DNA from 2 places in the Aliivibrio sp. S10_S31 genome. Region 1 is predicted to be linked to the other one. Evidence: riboswitches for the same ligand, from Rfam matches in the RefSeq annotation. Region 1 holds a riboswitch; the other holds the start of a gene.

The links. A riboswitch is a leader RNA that binds a small molecule or an ion and turns the genes downstream of it on or off. The one in region 1 is predicted to bind lysine.
Region 2: another riboswitch for lysine. It lies ahead of lysC (lysine-sensitive aspartokinase 3); the one in region 1 lies ahead of HC728_RS08680 (Na+/H+ antiporter NhaC family protein).

The regions. Positions count from the first base shown of each region.
Region 1 is NZ_JAAUWR010000008.1:21,480-32,295, reverse strand. Features, by position in the region: gene uvrC (excinuclease ABC subunit UvrC) at 1-805, opposite strand, end outside; gene uvrY (UvrY/SirA/GacA family response regulator transcription factor) at 805-1,449, opposite strand; gene HC728_RS08690 (DNA polymerase II) at 1,627-3,996, opposite strand; gene HC728_RS08685 (nucleotidyltransferase) at 4,001-4,777, opposite strand; gene HC728_RS08680 (Na+/H+ antiporter NhaC family protein) at 4,886-6,472, opposite strand; lysine riboswitch at 6,554-6,737, opposite strand; gene HC728_RS08675 (H-NS family nucleoid-associated regulatory protein) at 6,981-7,385, shown strand; gene HC728_RS08670 (MipA/OmpV family protein) at 7,658-8,410, opposite strand; gene fadR (fatty acid metabolism transcriptional regulator FadR) at 8,559-9,401, opposite strand; gene nhaB (Na(+)/H(+) antiporter NhaB) at 9,849-10,816, shown strand, end outside.
Region 2 is NZ_JAAUWR010000006.1:202,273-213,088, reverse strand. Features, by position in the region: gene metH (methionine synthase) at 1-293, shown strand, start outside; gene lysC (lysine-sensitive aspartokinase 3) at 360-1,712, opposite strand; lysine riboswitch at 1,777-1,951, opposite strand; gene HC728_RS07650 (alanine--glyoxylate aminotransferase family protein) at 2,163-3,275, shown strand; gene HC728_RS07645 (PglL family O-oligosaccharyltransferase) at 3,327-5,087, opposite strand; gene uvrA (excinuclease ABC subunit UvrA) at 5,184-8,009, opposite strand; gene galU (UTP--glucose-1-phosphate uridylyltransferase GalU) at 8,172-9,041, opposite strand; gene HC728_RS07630 (hypothetical protein) at 9,222-9,626, opposite strand; gene HC728_RS07625 (glycosyltransferase family 4 protein) at 9,613-10,746, opposite strand; gene HC728_RS07620 (glycosyltransferase family 4 protein) at 10,751-10,816, opposite strand, start outside.

The sequences.
Region 1 (10,816 bases):
ATAAATGAACACACGCCAAGCCATTTTCAATTGCAAACCCTAAAACATCAAGATCATCACCACTGTCATCAGAAACATATTGTTGCTCCTGCACTCGTCTCATGGCCTGAATTTGATCTCGAATGATCGCAGCTTTTTCAAAATTCAAGGATTGGCTGGCAATCTCCATTTGCTCAACAAGCGTTTGAATAACTTGTCTATCCTTACCTTGTAAAAACAATCGAATAAAATCAGTCTGCTCTTTATATTCTTCATCACTAACAATCCCTTTAACACAAGGAGCTAAGCAACGTCCAATTTGATGCATTAAGCATGGTCTATGGCGATTTGCATATACCGAATCTTCGCATTGGCGAATAGGGAATAACTTTTGGATGAGGTGAAGACTTTCTCTAACGGCTCCAGAATCAGGGTAAGGGCCAAAGTACTCACCTTTTTTACGTTTCACACCACGGTGGATAGAGATCCTTGGATGCTTATGTTGTGAAATGAAAATATAAGGATACGATTTATCATCTCGAAGAAGCACATTATATTTAGGTAAGTATTGCTTAATATAATTGTGTTCAAGGATGAGAGCTTCTGTTTCAGAGTGAGTGACGGTAACGTCAACTTGATGAATATGGCTAACTAACGCCTTAGTTTTTTCTGAAGGTACATTACTACGAAAATAACTGGATAAACGTTTTTTTAAGTCTTTTGCTTTACCTACATAAATAACGTCAGCCTCGGCGTTATACATTCGATAAACGCCAGGCTGATGTGTTACAGATTTTAGGAACGCTTTTGAATCAAAGGAAGGCACTACAGCGTCTCAGCATCTAAAATACCATGACGAATAGCTAGATGAGTTAATTCAACATCTCCACTTATATTTAACTTACTGAATAAGCGATAACGATAGCTGTTCACTGTTTTAGGGCTTAAATTCAGTTGTTCGGAAATATCCGTCACTTTTTCGCCTTTAGTGATCATCATCATTATTTGTAACTCTCGTTCAGAAAGTTCTTTAAATGGATTCTCCGCGTCGGGCGTAAATTGACTTAACGCCATCTGTTGTGCAATTTCAGGCGATAAGTAGCGTTGGCCACTTTGTACCATACGAATCGCATTAACCATTTCATCAGGACCTGCACCCTTAGTTAAATAACCAGCAGCACCGGCTTGCATAACTTTAGTCGGAAATGGGTTTTCAGTATGAATAGTCAAAACTATAACTTTCACATCTGGGTTAAATCTTAAAATCTTTTTGGTTGCTTCTAAGCCACCAATGCCAGGCATGTTCATATCCATAAGAACAATATCTGCCTGCTCTGTTCGACACCATTTAACGGCATCTTCACCGCTGTCAGCTTCCCCTACTACTTTAATTCCACGGACGTCTTCAAGAATACGTCTAATCCCTGTGCGAACCAGCTCATGATCATCTACAAGGAATACTTTAATCACAACTGACACTCCGATTTAATCTACAGCCACCTCTATAATAGAGGTCTTAACTAACTGTCTATTTTACCTTAAAAAAATAGATAAAAGCATATTGATTATGCGTTAGGCCGCAAAGTTTTGCTATTAAAATGCTATTGACTTTGATCCGGTTTCTTCAATATACAATAAAAATAATTCTTAAAATAGACCTAATTGAGAGTTAGATAATTCATTAAAATCTAAACCGATAAAAGGGAGAATTCCATCCGCGATCGGTTTCAATTGTTTCTCTACATAATGGTCATAATCAATCGGATTATTTATATATTCAATCGGTTCAGGTCCTGCTGTGGTAATAACATACTCTATCCATCCACCATATTGATATTGAGGCCTTTTTCCTATTTGTTGATTCCGATAATCCGCTAATCGTGCCGCTTTAACGTGAGGAGGAACGTTCTTTTGGTATTCATCCAACTGTCTTCTCAAACGCTTTCTATAAATAAGTTGCTTATCTAATTTGCCCTGCTTAGTATCATCGACATATTGTCGGACGTATTCCTTTACATCTTGCTGATGAAACACTTTATGGAATAACGTTTTCTGAAATTCTTGTGATAATGGAGTCCAATCCGTTCTCACAGTCTCTAATCCTTTAAATACAATTTCTTCCTTACCTTCTTTTTTTACTAAACCAGCATAACGCTTTTTAGACCCAGTTTCTGATCCTCGAATCGTCGGCATTAAAAACGTTCGATAATGAGTTTCATATTCAATTTCTAATGCTGAATCAATTGCGTATTTTTCAGATAAGTGGGAAATCCACCACTGATTTATCTTTTCAACTAAAGATGAACCAATAGCGTCAGCTTCTTTAGATGACATTGATTGCCCAAGAGTAACAAACGTAGAATCAGTATCGCCGTATATCACTTCATAACCTTCAGCTTCAATCAACTCACGCGTCATTTTCATAATTTCATGCCCACGCATGGTTATTGAAGAGGCCAATCGATGATCAAAAAAACGGCACCCTGACGAACCTAGCACCCCATAAAATGAGTTCATTATGATTTTTATTGCTTGAGAAAATGCTTTTTCATTATTTCTTTTTGCTTCATCTCGAGCGGACCATAAATTTTCAATTAATTTAGGTAAGAAGTGTTTATAACGATGAAATCGTCCCCCTCTAAAACCATCAATGGCTTGATTATCTTCCGTACCTACTTCTTGTTTTAATCCTTCAATCAAGCCTAAAGGGTCAATATTAAAGGTACGAATAATCGAAGGGTAAAGAGACTTAAAATCAAGAACGATAACAGATTGATATAAACCTGGCTTAGAGTTCATTACATAACCGCCAGGACTTGCAATCCAATTTTCACTCTCTAAATTAGGGGCAATATACCCTGCTCGATGGAGTCTTGGTAAATACAAGTTAGTAAATGCAGCAACGGAACCACCAACACGATCAAGCTCAACCCCCGTTAATTTCGTTCGCTCAATCAAAAACTCTAATAGATGAGTATGTTCGAATATACGAGTAACTAAAACACAATCTTGAAGGTTATATTTGGCTAAAGAAAGTTTATCTTCTCGATACATTCGATTGATCTCAGACATTTTATCACTTTGATCATTAATCGATTTACCTTCTTTCAATAACTCTTGAGCTACGGATTCAAGTGACCAACTAGAGAAATGATAAGTCGCAGTTTTCAAGGCATCAATACCGTCTAGCACAACGCGTCCAGGAAAAGATAAAAAACCTTGTTGGCGATTTTTATCCGAATCACGCCAATAAAGCGAACTATTACCCCGACCAATACGAAAAGGTAATTTGTGCCATTTTGCTCTCTGAATTAATAATCGAAAATCAAAATTAATCACATTCCAGCCAATAATAATGTCTGGATCAAATTGATAAAACCAAGACTCTAAAGCAAGAAGCAGTGCTTTTTCATTTTCCACCCATTGAATAGACAAATCACTGTCTTGTGAGTCGCCCACCATGATAATACGTGTATCGAGTTCACTATGTAGAGCAATAGAATATAGAATGCCTTTTTCTGAGCACTCAATATCTAATGAAACCATACTAAATTTAGGTGAACGATCCGTCGTTTTAACTTTTACATTACGATATTCAATATGGTCTTTTTTTTGTACTGGGTTGCCAATAAATGATAGACCACCACAAATAAAACGTTCCATTAAATAACGATCAGCTAAACGAATATCGCTTTCATATATAGGTAGATGTAACTGATCAATAAGTTGCGTCGCTGATCGTTTCTGATAGGTATTTTTAAAATATAAACCGAGCACGGAATCATGATTAAATGTGGATAATGCCGTCGGTTTTATATGAAAAGGGATATTTTCTTTCTGTAAACAGGCTTCATACTGAGAGCGCTTATCTTCTAATATGAAGGTAACTGCATCTTCGTTTTCAATAAGTAAGTGTGCAATATGGTCATCACACTTAACCCAGAGATCGACTAAACTTTGATTATTAATTTCTCTAGTTTGACGTGTAAGCAAAAAACCCTGTTGAGGTGAATTCAAGTTATTAACCTATTTTTCGTTCAATTTTATTAAATTCAGCTACAACCCAATCTCCAAATTCATTAAGTAAAGCAAGTACAGAACGCTTTGGAACTTTGCGCCCTTTTAATAATAAAACCACGCGTTCTATTTCAGTCTGTTTTTCTGGGTAATATTCCAAAAATTTTCGAGCACAAAGTACAGGATGATCGTACCAACCTTTATCTCGATGCATAACTAAAGAGTAGCAGCTTCTTAATAACTTTTTGGCGATGGTTTTTTGTTGTTCAACCTGAACTGCCATATCTTGGCTAGTAGATATTTTTTTAATATAAACACCTAACCATTCTTCAATATCCATGTTCATATTTTTCGCGATTTCCCAGCTAGGCTCAAAATCACCAAAACGTTCTGATAAATCATCACCATAGATACAAACACAACAGTGTCTCAACCAGAAACCCCAGCTAAAAATCGACTCTAATTGCAACGCATCTGCCGCCTCTCCAATATTAAATGTAACTCCGGTAATTTGAGGGTATTTAGATTGGAAACGAATTTTAATTGTATTAATTAGCGTTTGTTCTTTATTGGTCAATGGTGCAGATGTAATAAGGGTAACGTCAAGGTTAGAACGGCCAACAATAGCTTCACGTCTAGCAACGCTGCCATATAAATAAATACTATGAACGGATTTCGGTGCAGCAGAGCGAACATGAGTAATTAAATCATGAATTACTGGTTCAAACTCATTTTGAAATGGAGAGTGTTTATCAATAATTGGTAAAGTAAAACGAGACAAAATGCACCCCAAATAAAGAATATTAAGGGGCTTATGATCGCGATTTAACATTAAAAAAGCAATAAAAAACCGGCCATTTAAAGCCGGTTTATTTTAAAATCTAACAAGTTATGCTGTTGCTGAGCGTCTTTTCGACATCATCATTAAAGCAAAACACGCTAAAACAAATGCAACACTTGCACCAGCAAACGCCACCAATACTGAACTTGTAAAACCAAGTACGATATAGCCAACAGCTGAAACCGCTGCAATGGATAATGCATAAGGTAGTTGAGTTGATACGTGATCAATATGACAACAACGCGCACCTGTCGAAGACAGAATCGTAGTATCTGAAATCGGTGAACAGTGATCACCAAATACGGAACCAGCTAAAACCGCACCTAACATAGGAAGAATTAATGCGATATCGGTAGCGCCAGCCATATCACCAGCGATTGGTAACATAATGCCGAAAGTACCCCATGATGTACCAGTACTGAATGCCATAATTCCTGACAATAAGAACAAGATTACAGGGATCCAGTGAATACCAATGCTACCTTGTGCCAAACTCGATAAGTATGTACCAGTTTTCATATCACCGATAACTGAACCAATAGTCCAAGCAAAGAATAGAATTAGAATAGCGCCAAACATTGATTTCGCACCAATCCACATTGTCATGCCTATATCTTTAACTGACAGACCTTGACGGAATACAGTAATTAGCGCAGATGCTAGACCAATTAAACCACCGTAACAAAGTGAAGCACCAACATCGGTATTTTCAAATGCGCCTAATATATTAAACGCTTTACCATCTGCGGCTAACGCTTCGCCGCCGGTATAAACCATGAAAGAGATCGTTGCGACAATTAATGTAATAATTGGGAAAATTAAGTCAGAAACTTTACCTGTTTCACTCTCAACAATATTTAATTCTTCATTTAAATCTTTCGATTCAGAATTAACGGCTTGATCATCAAAACCATTACCACGAGCGGCTTCATTTTCGTGGTGACGCATTGGGCCCACATCAAGTTGGAACCAAACAACAGCGAATACCATTAATAGTGCAAATACAGCGTAAAAGTTCATTGGAATTAAACGAACATAAGCACCTAGAGCAGAATATTCAGTCACACCATGTGAAACTAAAATGCCACCAATAATTGTAATGATGTACGCACCCCAACTTGATGCTGGCATTAATACACACATTGGAGCAGCTGTTGAATCTAGAATATAAGCTAATTTAGCACGTGATACATAAAAACGGTCAGTAACAGGGCGGGATATTGAACCAACGGCTAAGCTATTAAAGTAATCATCAACAAAAATAAACACGCCTAAAAAAGCTGCAAGTAGTTTTGCGCCGCGTTTACTTTTAATTCTTGTCTGTGCCCATTCAGCAAAAGCACGTGTGCCACCTGAAAGAGTTAATAAAGCTGTTGTCATTCCTAATAATATAAGGAAAGCAACAATGCTCATATTCCATGAGTTAATTGAACCGCCATCGATGAAAACACCTTTAACAGAACTAAACACATAAGAAGCGGTTCCTGATACGGAAAAGCTAGACAGCAAAATAGCGCCTAACACGATACCTACACCAAGAGAAAGTAATACTCGGCGAGTTAAAATTGCCAAACCCAAAGCTATAAGCGGGGGCAAGATTGAAATTGGAGAATTTGAAAAATCAGCTAAGTTCATGATCTACAACAACCAGTCTGGTTGGAGATCTACTGCAGATACGATAAATATCGTTATTAAGGAAGTGAATGAATAACATTCCCCTACAGTAGCGCTCCATAGTTAAAAAATAAAATTGACTATGGCAGTGTTATTCCTCTTCGAAATAACCCCAGCTAATACGCTCGATTAACGTAATTAACTTCGGCACCGACTCCTTTCAATTGTCGTCGTAAGTATCACCCTCTTACAATTTACTCTTAGGCGGTGCGCCTCTACCCATTTAGGTGCGGTTATTGTACGGATTGAAAACAATTTTGCAATACTATATCTGAGTATTTTAACATTAAGTTATCTAGCTAATTAGAATGAAACATTTTAAAACTATTTAGTAGCAGTCTTATCTTTAAGAATGAATATTATTAATATTAATATCATTAATATTTTTTTATTCCTTTATCTAGAAATTTGTTATATTATTTTTCTGTTATATTATAATCATATTATCAAAATAATTATGGAACCAAATATGTCTGATACAATTAAAACGCTGCTTAACCTACGCAGCCTACGTGCTTTATCTCGCGAAATGACTTTAGAACAACTAGAAGAAGCATTAGAAAAACTTCAATCTGTTGTTGCTGAACGCCAAGAATCTGAAGCTGAAGAGCGTGCTCAACTAGCTGAAAAACAAGCTAAACTTGAAGAATTCCGTCAAATGATGATCGACAGCGGTATCGCTCCTGAAGATCTATTAGACACAATGTCAGCTACGACAGTAAAAACAAAACAAAAACGTGCACCTCGCCCTGCAAAATATAAATTCCAAGATCACGCTGGTGAAGAGAAAACATGGACAGGCCAAGGCCGTACTCCTTCAGCTCTTCAAGCGCAACTTGATGCTGGTAAAAAACTAGAAGAGTTTTTAATCTAATAATACTCTTTAAGAGCATATAAAAAGACCACTTACTCTAAGTGGTCTTTTTTTATTTTCATTTTATTACATTTAGAAACGTATTATTGCTCGAAACTTTAAACTGACTAAGAGAAACCTGAATAAGATAAAACCAGCTAGATCTTATAGAATAATTACTTAGTCGTATTTTTTAATACACCTATATTAGCAATATTATTAATAGTCACCTTTTCTATAAATCATAAGCTCTTACTCATTAATAAAGCGAACTAAATAATATATAAAAATTCCTAGAACACGTACGCTATACCGACATTACCAGTTGAACTTGTTGTATGCTCAATCATTGGACTGTTTTCTAAGTTACCCTCAAGATTCACATAACGCAAACCACCAGTCACTCGAACATTTGGTGTAATGTGGAAATAAGTCGATAATCCAATAAAAAACTGTCCATCCCAATCTGCATCAAATTGGTCAACTCCAGTTCGTAACGCTTCTTCATTGGATACTCCGTATAAATGATTATTTAATTTCTCACTATTATATGAATACCCTAATGATGGTGTAATTGCCCACCCTTTTCCTCTTATTGGTAAACGCCAAGCCGCTTCTGCATAAAAACCATTATGAGTACGACCTATGTCTGTTCCCCCTGTAAATTCAACAATGCCAACATGAGTAATCATCTGATAGCTCACCCCGCCAAGCACAGTACTCTTACGTTCATCTAATTTTTGCATTGCAGCATCATTTGAATCATTGGGCTTAAACGTTCTAGGATCATAGACAAATCGAAATATTATATTTTGAGGTGAGCCTACTGGTTTTAGACGATAACCACCACTAAACCCTCTCAGAAATAAATGTTCCCCCTCATAACCAATCATAGGAATAATCGTTGTATTCGAAGGCGTCTCTTTATAAAAGGAAGGAGAATATGCAGCGGCGGCACCAAGAGACCATTGTGAAATTTTTGCATTAGCACTGCTATTGAATAACACCAGAAGAAAAAAAACAGAGCGACTTACTAATATATTCACAATAACAACCTTATATAACCACAGAATTAACAATACACCGTACCATTATACATAACCGCCCATCATTTGATAGTTATTTAGGTTTTTTGTTTATTTTAGATATAAAAAAAGCAGGCTAAATGCCTGCTTTATTAAATTCTAAATAAGATTAACTATCATCTTCTCTAAAGTTGCTTGGTAAATTTAATTTCATTTCATTCCAAATCAAATTACCTTCCATACCGTACTGGCGCATTCTAGGCATTACTGCATCTTTGCGTTCTTCTTCGCAAATAAGCTTTAAGTCACGATAAAACTGTAAAGCTAACTCTCGCGCTTCAGAGTTAGAGAAGTAGTAACTACCTACTCGTGCATAAAGCTTTTTCAAACCATTAAAGATAAGCCCATAAATTTGATTGCCAGATTTAAAAGCAACACCTTGGAAAAGCATATAATCATAATAGTTGAAGGTTTTAGCAATCAAGATCTCTTCACGTTTTGCAGGATCTTTTTCGTTATCTTCTTTCACTTCAGCTTTAATTTTTGCTCCGAATGGGGATGCTTCTATGAAACTATCCCAACTTTCTGCAGCAAGTAACTGTTCACACGATTCAATAACACGATTAAGTGTTCTTAAAGAACCTTCTTTATTTGTCTTGAATGCTTGTCTCATGAAAATACAGCTAATGTTAGTACGAGCAGCCAATAAGTCTTCAACGATTGAAGTCGCATTATTAGCATCAACTAATGTCATTAATGTATCTAAAATATGCAAACCAGAGGTTTCCATATAATTGTTCACTTTTGTTGGTTTACCATGTTGAATTGTCAACCAACCATCACGAGCTAAACGCTGTAATACTTCTCGTAATGTCGTTCTCGTTACACCGATTAATTCAGAAAGCTCTCGCTCAGCGGGTAAAATTGAGCCTGGTGGGAAACGACCATTCCAAATACTTTCAATAATGTACTTTTCAGCGAATGCTGCAGGACTTTTTGCCTTAATAACCATACAAGTTTAAAATCCGTTCTTTAAATAAGATAACTGCACTCATCATACCACCAGTTCAATAAATCCTTAACTATTTATTAAATTTACCTGTAATTTAGAAACACATTTCCAATTTTTAAGCCTTAATCTCCCTAATAAATCAAGAAATCTGCTACCTTTTTTCTATACATTTCTTTAGTTTTATTAATAAAACCGAGCAAAGGCACATTTTGATCAATTTACCTGTTTTCAAATATTGACTATTAAGGAATTAAGAGTAAAGTTCAGGCGTTTGGTATATAAGGTTAGGTATATATAGGTAGTTATTTGGCAAAGCAGTAAAATAAGCCTTGTTGTTTTTCTAAATAGTTGTTTATCTTTACTAATAACAATATGTTAGGCGATTATTATCAACTCCCTACTTAACCTTATTTTTTAGAATTATCGTAATAATGTAGAGAGCATCACATGTCTATTTCGCTAGGGAATGCATTTATCAAAAATTTTCTTGGTAAAGCCCCCGATTGGTACAAAATCGCAATACTTTCTTTTCTTGTAATCAACCCACTTGTTTTCTTCTTTGTAGATCCATTTACTGCAGGTTGGTTGCTTGTCGTTGAGTTTATTTTTACTCTTGCAATGGCGTTAAAATGTTACCCATTACAGCCTGGTGGTTTATTAGCTATAGAAGCAATTGCCATTGGTATGACAAGCCCAGAGCAAGTAAAGCATGAACTCGTAGCCAATATCGAAGTACTTTTACTACTCGTATTCATGGTTGCTGGTATCTACTTCATGAAGCAATTACTTCTATTTATCTTCACCAAGATACTTATTGGTATTAAATCAAAAACAGCGCTATCTGTTGCATTCTGTTTTACCGCTGCATTTTTGTCAGCTTTCCTTGATGCGTTAACGGTAATTGCGGTTGTAATTAGTGTTGCTGTTGGCTTCTATGCAATTTATCACCGTGTCGCATCTGGCCAAGGTGGTTCACAAACTCATGACCATACATGTGATAGCGATGTTGATGAATTAACACGTGAAGATTTAGAAGACTACCGTGCTTTTTTACGTAGCTTATTAATGCACGCAGGTGTTGGTACAGCTCTTGGCGGTGTAATGACAATGGTGGGCGAACCACAAAACTTGATCATTGCCGACCAAGCTGGTTGGATGTTTGGTGAATTCATTATCCGTATGCTTCCAATTACAGCACCAGTATTTATCTGCGGTATTTTAACTTGTATCGCTGTTGAAAAATTAGGTATTTGTGGCTACGGTGCAAAACTACCTGAAAACGTACGTAAAATCCTAGAAGACTACGAAGCTGAAGAACGTAAAAACCGTACTAATATCGATAACGCTAAATTAATCATCCAAGGTTTAATTGCAGTATGGTTAATTGTTGGTTTAGCACTTCATCTTGCGGCCGT
Region 2 (10,816 bases), on a different contig from region 1:
GTGAGAAATACCAAGGTATTCGTCCTGCTCCTGGTTACCCAGCTTGTCCTGAACATACAGAAAAAGGGGCTTTATGGGAGCTAATGAATGTTGAAGAATCTATTGGAATGTCTTTAACATCAAGCTATGCAATGTGGCCCGGTGCATCTGTGTCAGGAATGTATTTTTCACATCCGGATTCTCGTTATTTTGCGATTGCTCAGATTCAGCAAGATCAAGCCGAAAGCTATGCCGATCGTAAAGGTTGGAATATGCTTGAAGCTGAGAAGTGGTTAGGTCCAAATTTGAATTAATAGTGAACTGACCTTTTAAACTAAAAAATGCCCATTAAATGTAATGGGCATTTTTGTATGTATCACTTATTGTTCAAAAAGTTCTTTGTGCAAGATTTTAACGGCTTGTTTAGATTCAGACTCATGAAGTAAGAAACATAAGTTATGTTGACTCGCACCATAACAAATCATACGTAAATTAAACTCCTCTAAAGTACCAAACACTTGTTTTGCTGAGCCTTTTGAATGGCTCATTTTGTTACCTATTAATGCGATTAAACAAAGATTATGTTCAACTTCAACAGTACATAACTCTTCTAATTCTTGTTGTGCTTCAAGTGGAAGCTCTGGAGCTTTACCATTGGTGTTTGTTTGATCTAAAGTAAGAGCAACGCTTACTTCTGAAGTTGTAATTAAATCTACAGAAATTTGGTATTTAGCTAAAATCTTGAAAACTTCAGCTAAGAAGCCATATGCATGGAACATACTTGGGCTATGCAGTGTTACCATCGTTTGGTTACAACGAAGGGTTAGCGCCCTAAATAAAGGAGTACTATCAACTTTTTCTTTAATCCAAGTCCCTCCTTTTTCAGGTTCTTTTGATGAACCAACAAAAACAGGAATTTGATGACGAAGCGCAGGGAGAAGTGTTGATGGGTGTAAGATCTTTGCACCGTAATTTGCCATTTCAGAGGCTTCGCTAAAGCTAATTTCTGGAATCGGTGACGCTTTGGGAGCAATGCGAGGATCCGTGGTATAAATCCCTGGTACATCTGTCCAGATTTCTAATCCGCATGTATCTACAGACTCAGCAATCAGTGCAGCACTATAGTCACTGCCACCACGACCCAAAGTTGTTGTATTTCCTTCGCTATCAGAACCAATAAACCCTTGAGTTACCACAATCTGTTGCTGACAAAGAGGAGTCAGTTTTTCTTGAGCTAAACGAGATATATCATTAAGTTGTGGTTCACCTTTTCCAAAACGAGAATCAGTGCGCAAAACAGTGCGAATATCAAAACGTATTGCAGGGTTTCCTCGCTCAATGAGTAATTGAGTGAATAAGTGAGTAGACATGAGCTCACCACAAGAGACTAGATGATCGGTTAATTTATCATTTGATTGAGATGCTGCCGTTTCTGCTGTTTTTTCAATATCATCCAATATATCTAAGATAGCTCGCTCTGGAATAAGTGGATCTGCGAGCTGATCTAATACAGAAAAATGAATGGTTTTTAATTCTTCAAGAATTGCTTTTTTTCTGTGATTATCTTGAACGCCATTAGCAAGTTCAACAAGAAGATTAGTCACACCAGAGCAGGCGCTAATCACTACAAGGTGAGTATTTGGATTTTGTTCAATGACACTTGCACTTTTCGTCATTGCTTCGAAATTTGCAACGCTAGTACCGCCAAATTTGGCAACATTAATAGGGTTCACTATCCTGTCTCCCGACTACATCCAGTGTAAAATAAATGTGAAGAAGCGATAGCAATAAGAGTGGTTTGCTAGAAGCTCTTCACTTAATAAATTAAGTGACAATCGTTAGGATTCAGCCTAAACGACCGACAACCCTATTCCCAATAGGATCATCTCGGCATTACTCTCCCTCACTTATTTGTGTAGGAGTTTGGGCTCCACAAATTAAGCTACCTAGGTAATGCTCCTCTTCTTTATATTTCAAAAATGAAATACGTTTCAATAATGTGCTTTTTTATGAGTCAAATGTCAATTGTTGGTAATGTTTTTTTTACTTTTCTTTTGTTTTAAGTGAAAAGTACCTTTATAGGGCTATTTTTCGTAATTAAGTCACTCTAATCAAATAGTCTAATTGAGTTTAATTTTTCTTATGTCTATTCTTTAATCACCTCATATTGATAGGAGTTTATAATGAAAAGTTTTATACCACCGAAAAGAACCCTTATGGGACCTGGTCCTTCTGACATTTCTCCTCAAGTTTTACAAGCATTAAGCCGTCCCACTATCGGTCACCTTGATCCATTATTTATCAAAATGATGGATGAACTTAAAGAGCTACTCAAGTACGCATTTCAAACTAAAAATGACTTTACTATTGCGGTTTCAGCCCCAGGTAGTGCAGGGATGGAAACATGCTTTGTGAATTTAGTTGAAGAAGGCGAGAAAGTACTAGTATGTCGTAATGGTGTATTTGGTGAACGAATGCGACAAAATGTAGAACGCTGTGGTGGTATTCCTATTATTATTGATGATAAATGGGGGGAACCTGTTTCATTAGATAAAGTAGCGCAAGCATTGGAAGAAAACCCTGATATTAGCGTTGTTGCTTTTGTGCATGCGGAGACATCTACTGGAGTTCTTAGTGACGCAAAAGCGATTGCACAAATTGCGAGACAATATAATTGTTTAACCATTGTGGATGCGGTGACTTCGTTAGGTGGCGTACCTTTGTTAGTTGATGAATGGCAGTTAGATGCGGTTTATTCTGGTTCTCAAAAATGCTTATCTTGTACTCCTGGATTATCTCCTGTTACTTTTTCTGATAAAGCGGTTGCTAAAATGAAATCGAGATCCTCGGTAGTACAAAGTTGGTTTTTAGATCAAAGTTTGGTTCTTGGGTATTGGAGTGGAGAAGGAAAGCGCAGTTATCACCATACTGCACCAGTAAATAGTTTATATGCTTTGCATGAATCACTGTTAATGCTTAAACATGAAGGAATTGAGCAGGCGTGGCAGCGTCATGCTGATTATCACCAAGAGTTAAAACAAGGCCTTGAAGCGTTAGGGATTAAGTTTATTGTTGATGAAGAATATCGTTTACCACAATTGAATGCTGTATATATACCGGCAGGTATTTCTGATACTCAAGTTAGAGAGCAGTTGTTAGAGGAATATAATTTAGAGATCGGTGCTGGTTTAGGTGAACTTGCTGGTAAGGCATGGCGTATCGGTCTTATGGGATACGCAGCAAAAAAAGAGAATGTCGCATTGTGCTTAAAAGCATTATCTGATGTTTTTAAGTAAATATTAAATAAAACAGCCACTAAATTCCGTGGCTGTTTATGCTAATAGTTTTTAGTTAGTCATCCGTAATTTCTTATCGAGTTGTACGGATTCAAATTTACTTTTTGGAAAGAGGAATATGGCTTCTCTTCTTATATCTTCCGCTCTTTTTTCATCTCCCAACGCTTGATAAGCAATGATTAAGTTTTGATAAAAAGCAGGTCTTGGTTTGGTTTTTATTAATTCTTGTGACCATTCAATATAGGGTTTAATTAGCTCTGGTTTTTTATTAATAATACCGATTTTTAATTGTGTTGAAAGTATGTCCCAATTGAATCTATCTTCCCACACAACAGGGTTGGTTACTCGACTTAAAATGTCTGGGTTCATTGGTTTTGTGGTTTCAAATTGAGTTAATACCCAGTTTGTATGTAGCGTTGATAGCATATAAAAACCTGTCACAATCGGTAATACTAATGAACTGACACGTAGGGTTATTTTACTGATATCACTGATTCGATATTTTTTGTATTTACAGCTTAATTGGTCAATCCAAAATAAAAGAATAATAAAGGTAAACCAATGAATCATTGAATGATAAAAAGGATACTCTAACTGACTATGAATAAAAATGGGGGCAATTAAAGCGAGTAGAGCAAATTGAGTATCCAGCTTGCTGCGTCGTATCTTGGCTAAAACACCACCTGCGGCAAGTAATAAACCTAAAATAGCGACAATACCACCTTCAACTCCCCAGTATAGAATTTCGTTATGAGGGTGATCCATTGACGGTTCACCTGCTCTATAGTCAGAAGATAATTGATGCTGTTTCGCTGTATAAAGAATGTATTCAGCTTCGAAATTACCATAACCATAACCTGTGACGGGTTTTTCTAAAAACATATCCAGAGCTTGAGGAAAAATATATTCTCTTGCGCTCTCTAAATCGGCTTTTTTACTAATAAGTGTTACGTTTGATATATCATCATTTTTGGATAAATCGAGTAGAGCAAAGCTTCCACTAAAACCAACTATTAGCGCTAGCAACCAAGAAATAAAACGTGGTTTAGTACAGTATTTCCACATATAAGGAACAAGCAGAACTAAACTGAAATTAGCTGATAACCAACCTGTACGAGAAGCTAAAACAACAATTAAAGGTAGAGTGAATATGATTGTTGCGTAGAGCAAAGTTAATGCAATGATATTTTCTCGATACTTTATAGGTTGTCTTGCAAGGAAATAAGAAGCAATGGCTAAACCGGTTACAAGAAAGCTCGCCATAACATTGGGTTGTTGGAAAATGCCATAAGGGCGATTTGCTATTACGTTATAACCAAATGAATTCCCAGCTTCTAAAAACAGATATTGAATATAGCCAAATAGAGTTTCAATAAGAACTGAACCAATGATGCACCATAACAGCCATTGCTTCTGTTTATTTGAAAATGAAAACTGTTGTAGAGTAATAAAAAAGAGCAATCCAGCCCATAGGCCTAAAAATTTTCCGGTAGCAAGATGTGGGGACGCCTCTTGATAAAGTAATGGAATTGATAATAAACATACCGAGATGAATAGTACGATGGTTAATGTCGAAAACTTAAGTATGCCTTGCTTTGCAATATGAAAAAGAGCAATGGCAATGGCGATACTTGCAGGGATCCAAGAAGCGGCATTAAATGCAAGGTGAAGGCCAGAACCGCCAGGGTTTGGCTGAAAAAAGTGGGCACAAACAAAGAAAAGAATGGTAAGGCTGAGTAAAAAAGATTTGGTTAGAGGCTTTTTGATTTTTTTTGCTTCTAATAGGGTGCCTTGAGTTAAGAGCGTAGCCATTTTCCAACTATTTCCTTATATAATAAAGCCAACAAAAATGTTGGCCTTATTCTATCTTATCCATAGGTGAAAGTGCGGACTTTCTGCTGAGTTACGTTATTTTAGCATCGGTTTTAAGAAGCGTGCCGTATGAGAGCCTTCAACTTGTGCAACATCTTCAGGTGTGCCTTCTGCAATGATCTCACCACCGCCTTGTCCGCCTTCTGGACCTAAATCAACAATCCAGTCAGCTGTTTTCACTACATCTAAGTTATGCTCAATTACGACGATTGTATTGCCTCGCTCACGTAGACGATGAAGAACCGTTAATAATTGTTGTATATCATGAAAGTGAAGACCTGTTGTTGGTTCATCAAGGATATACAGTGTTTTACCTGTATCTCGTTTTGAGAGCTCTCTTGCTAGTTTTACACGTTGAGCCTCACCACCAGAAAGAGTCGTTGCAGCCTGACCTAAACGAATATAAGAGAGGCCAACGTCCATTAAGGTTTGTAGTTTACGAGCAATAACAGGAACTGGCTCAAAGAAGGTATGAGCATCTTCAATGGTCATTTGAAGGACTTCATCGATACTCTTTCCTTTGTATTTTACTTCTAATGTCTCACGGTTATATCGCTTACCCGCACACACATCACATGGAACATAAACATCTGGTAGGAAGTGCATTTCTACTTTGATAACACCATCACCTTGGCACGCTTCACAACGTCCACCTCGAACGTTAAAGCTAAATCGGCCAGGTTTATAACCGCGAGATCGTGATTCTGGTGTTCCAGAGAAAAGCTCACGTATCGGTGTGAAAATACCAGTATAAGTTGCTGGGTTTGAACGAGGTGTTCGACCTATTGGGCTTTGATCAATATCGATAACTTTATCAAAATGTTCGATACCTTTAATTTTTTTATACGGAGCTGGTTCTGATGTGGTGGCTCCGTTCAATTGAGTATGAGCAATTTTAAAGAAAGTATCGTTGATTAAGGTTGATTTACCTGAACCTGAAACCCCTGTGATACAAGTAAATAATCCCACTGGCAGTTTTAACGTCACGTTCTTTAAGTTGTTTCCTGTTGCTCCAATAAGTTCAACTTGTTTTTTAGGATCGGCCTTAACACGTTCATTTGGTACCGCAATTTCTTTTGTACCATTTAAATATTGGCCAGTTAATGAGTCTGGATTTGAAATAATAGCTTCATAATCACCTTCGGCAACAATATGGCCACCATGAACACCTGCACCAGGGCCAATATCAATAATATGATCGGCACTGCGAATAGCATCTTCATCATGCTCAACTACGATAACTGTATTCCCTAAGTCTCGGAGGTGATTTAGCGTTTTTAATAGGCGTTCATTATCTCGTTGATGCAGGCCAATAGATGGTTCATCAAGGACATACATTACACCGACTAGGCCGGCTCCGATTTGACTGGCTAAACGAATACGTTGGGCTTCACCACCGGATAAGGTATCGGCACTGCGTGATAAATTGAGGTAATTAAGGCCAACATTAACCAAAAAGTGAAGGCGTTCGTTAATCTCTTTCATTACTTTATCGGCAATTTGTGCTTTTTGTCCTTGTAACGTTAACGAACTAAAGAAAGCCATTGAGTCTTGAATACTCATTTCGCAGATTTCAGGTAATGTGGTATCACCCACAAACACATTTCTCGCCTCTAAACGTAAGCGTGTACCGTGACAACTTGAACAAGATTGAGTTGAAATATATTTGGATAGATCATCTCGAACGGCACTTGATTCCGTTTCTTTATAGCGACGATCTAGGGTGTTTAGTATTCCTTCGAATGGATGGCGTTTGACTCGTAGATCGCCGCGATCATTACTGTATTGAAATTCAATTTCTTCACTGCCTGAGCCATTAAGAATAATGTTTTGGAATTTCTTTGAGATGGATTTAAATGGTGCGAATAAATCAAAACCATAATGTTTAGCTAATGACCCTAGCATTTGGAAATAGTAATAATTTTTTTGATCCCAACCTTTAATAGCACCTTCTGCGATACTTAGCTTATCGTCTAAAACGACTCTGTCGGCATCAAAGTATTGTTGTACGCCTAAGCCATCACAGGTACCACAAGCACCTGCTGGGTTATTAAAAGAGAACAGACGAGGCTCAAGCTCTTGCATGCTATAACCACAATGTGGGCAGGCAAAGTTCGCAGAGAAGATTAAAGGATCGTGTTCGCTGTCATCCATATAATCGACAACTGCAATACCGCCTGTTAATTCTAAAGCGGTTTCAAATGATTCTGCGAGGCGTTGTTGAAGATCATCTCTGACCTTAAAGCGATCAACCACAACTTCAATAGTATGTTTTTTATGTAATTCTAATGTCGGTGGATCAGAAAGATCGCAAACTTCACCATCAATACGAGCCCGAATAAACCCTTGCGCAGCTAAGTTTTCAAGGGTTTTAACATGTTCACCTTTGCGTTCTTTAACAATAGGTGCCAATAGCATCAGCTTTGTGCCTTCAGGTAATTCTAATGCTTTATCTACCATTTGGCTGATAGTCTGTGCGGTTAACTCAACATGGTGCTCGGGGCAACGAGGCTCACCAATACGGGCATAAAGAAGGCGTAAATAATCGTAGATTTCGGTAATAGTACCAACCGTTGATCTAGGGTTATGAGAGGTAGACTTTTGTTCTATTGAAATGGCAGGAGAGAGACCTTCAATGTGGTCTACATCTGGTTTTTCCATTAGAGATAAAAATTGACGAGCGTACGCTGATAAAGATTCAACATAACGTCGTTGGCCTTCAGCATATAAGGTATCAAAGGCTAAAGAAGACTTACCTGAACCTGAAAGTCCTGTAATTACAATCAACTTATCTCTTGGGATAGTTAAGCTGATGTCTTTTAGGTTATGGGTTCTGGCCCCTCTAACTTCAATTTTATCCATGGGAGTCTCACTGCAATAAAAATAACTAAGGGTTAAGTATTGCACAGAGTAAGAAAACAGAAAAGCATTTTACTGGATAAAAAAACAGTGTGGAGGTGGGATTAGAAAGATAAAAAAACGCCCCATGTCTAAACATAGGGCGTTATTATTTAAGTATTAGGGTTATTTTTTACCCGTTACTTTTTTTGCTAATTCTGATGATTTTTTATCTTTTAGATAAATGTTTTCATAACAGTGGTTTGTTGCTTCGATATAACCTTCAACGCTGCCACAGTCAAAACGCTTTCCTTTAAATTTATATGCTAAAACACAGCCTGATTGTGCTTGTTTTAGTAGAGCATCGGTGATTTGAATTTCACCGCCTTTACCTGGTTCTGTCTGCTCGATTAACTCAAAAATATCAGGAGTTAGGATGTAACGACCAATAATAGCTAAGTTGCTTGGTGCTGTTCCTGGCTCTGGTTTTTCTACCATGTTATCAACACGGTATAAATCATCTTTGATCATTTCACCAGAAATCACACCGTATTTGTGTGTTTCGTTGTCTGGAACTTCTTCTACAGCAACGATAGAACAACGGAATTGCTTGTATAAAGCAACCATTTGAGCCAATACGCCTTGTTCTTCGTTCACACATAGGTCATCAGCAAGTACAACTGCGAAAGGTTCATCACCTACAAGTTCACGACCAGTTAAAATTGCATGACCTAAGCCTTTCATTTCACGTTGGCGAATATAAGTGAAGTGAGCTGAATCAATCAGTTCGCGAACATCTTCAAGAAGTTCTTCTTTGTTTGTACCACTGATTTGGTGCTCTAATTCGTAGTTTTTATCAAAGTGATCCATTAAAGAATGTTTACCACGACCAGTAACAATACACATACCGTCCATACCAGCATTGATTGCTTCTTCAACACCGTATTCAATAAGAGGCTTGTTTACAACAGGCATCATTTCTTTTGGCATTGATTTTGTCGCTGGTAAAAAGCGTGTGCCGTAGCCTGCGGCAGGAAATAAACATTTTTTGATCATAATTCAGTCCTAGAAAGACAATATTTAAAAATTTAGGGGAGGCTTCATTTTGAGCCTCATTATTATCGACGCAGTTTATCGACTTAGGTGCATGAAATGAAGTGCTTTCATCAAAAATAGAGCTCCGTATCATTATTAATGTGATTTTCTCTTTAATAAGCATGAAAACCACATGTAAAACTAATGCTGCATTAACTCTTTAAACCAATCCCAAACACCAAAAGAAAAGTTATGGAAAATATCAATTCCTAAGGCCGATTTGATCAGATACAAAGCAAAAACAGCTAGCCCTAATATACAAAAAATGCCGATAGATATAAGAAAGGTAAGCATTAATAATGCAAAAGGGGATTCTTTACGTAACTGCTGTCGATAATCTCGTCCGAGAAGGAAAACAAAAAAGTAGCGCTTATTAAAAACAGAAATACTTTTTCTAATATCAACGCGATTATTTGAACCTAACCCCGTCGCAATGATCGCGTGTTCAATGGATTCTTTTTGTTCTTCAGTGAGCTCATCAATGACATTCTCATCTAAAGATGAGTAGAAATGCTCAAGTAACTTTTGTTGTTTATGATTGTTCACTTGATGCCTTCTTAGTTAACGCGTTTTGATATACCGCCATAGTTTGAGTCGCTATTTTTTCCCAGTCGTAGTATTCAAGATAGGATGCATAATTGATGTTGCTATATTCATTTTTAGCATGCTGAGCGAGTTGTACTGTTAACTCTTCGGTATTACCAACAGAAAAATATGTATCTGGAGTTAGTTTCACCTCTAAGTTAGCCGGAATATTACTGACAATTGCAGGTAAAGAATAAGACATAGCCTCAAGTAGAGCGATAGGCAAGCCTTCATGATATGACGGCATTACAAATGTTTTTGCTTGAGAGAAAATGGCTTGCAGTTCGTCACCTTTTAAAAAACCAGTAAGAATGACGCCATCAACATCTCTTGCTTGTTGTTTGAGTTTTTCACTATAAGGCGTAGGGTGATCGGTATCGCCCATAATAACCAATGGAATATTAAGGTTAGCTTGTTGGTAAGCATTAATGAGGTCATGAAACCCTTTCTCTTCAACAAACCGGCCTACTGCAACAAAGTAACTTCCTGCTGTGAGTGAAAATTTAGATAGAGTAGAGTCTATTTTTTCTTGCGGCAATTGTGTAGGTAGTTTCACACCATTATAAATAAGGTGAGCATCGTAGCGATTGTATTTTTCTTTGATGATGTTATTGATTACTTCTGAAATAACAATAACTTCATTTGCGTAAGTAGCCGCTAACTTTTCACCTAATTGAAGAATGCGTTTGGCAAACCCTCCCCATTTTTGACGGTCATAATCAGGACCATGGTGGGTGAAAACAACTTTTTTTCCTAATAAGCGCAATAAGGGAACAACGAGTCCTGGTCCTATTGCGTGTACGTGTACAACTTTAGAACCGTCAAATAGTGTGGTTAACGATGCGAGTGTTGAATGAATTATCGCTTCAAGGGATTTTTTCTTAGGAGCCCAAACGGCTTTAGTTTGAACCCCTTGATATGAGGATATTTTATAGTCTACATAAGGTGATCGTGCAATTACGCAGATATCATTATTAAATTGACGATGAATTTCAGGATAAAGGTGTTGGCAATGAGTTTCTACGCCACCTAATACATTAGGGATGCCTCTAGTGCCAATGACGGTGATTTTTTCTGTCATGTTATTATCCTTTCAATAATTCTTGATATAGATTTAGTAAATCGTTTTTATGTTTAGTTAGCGTGTACTT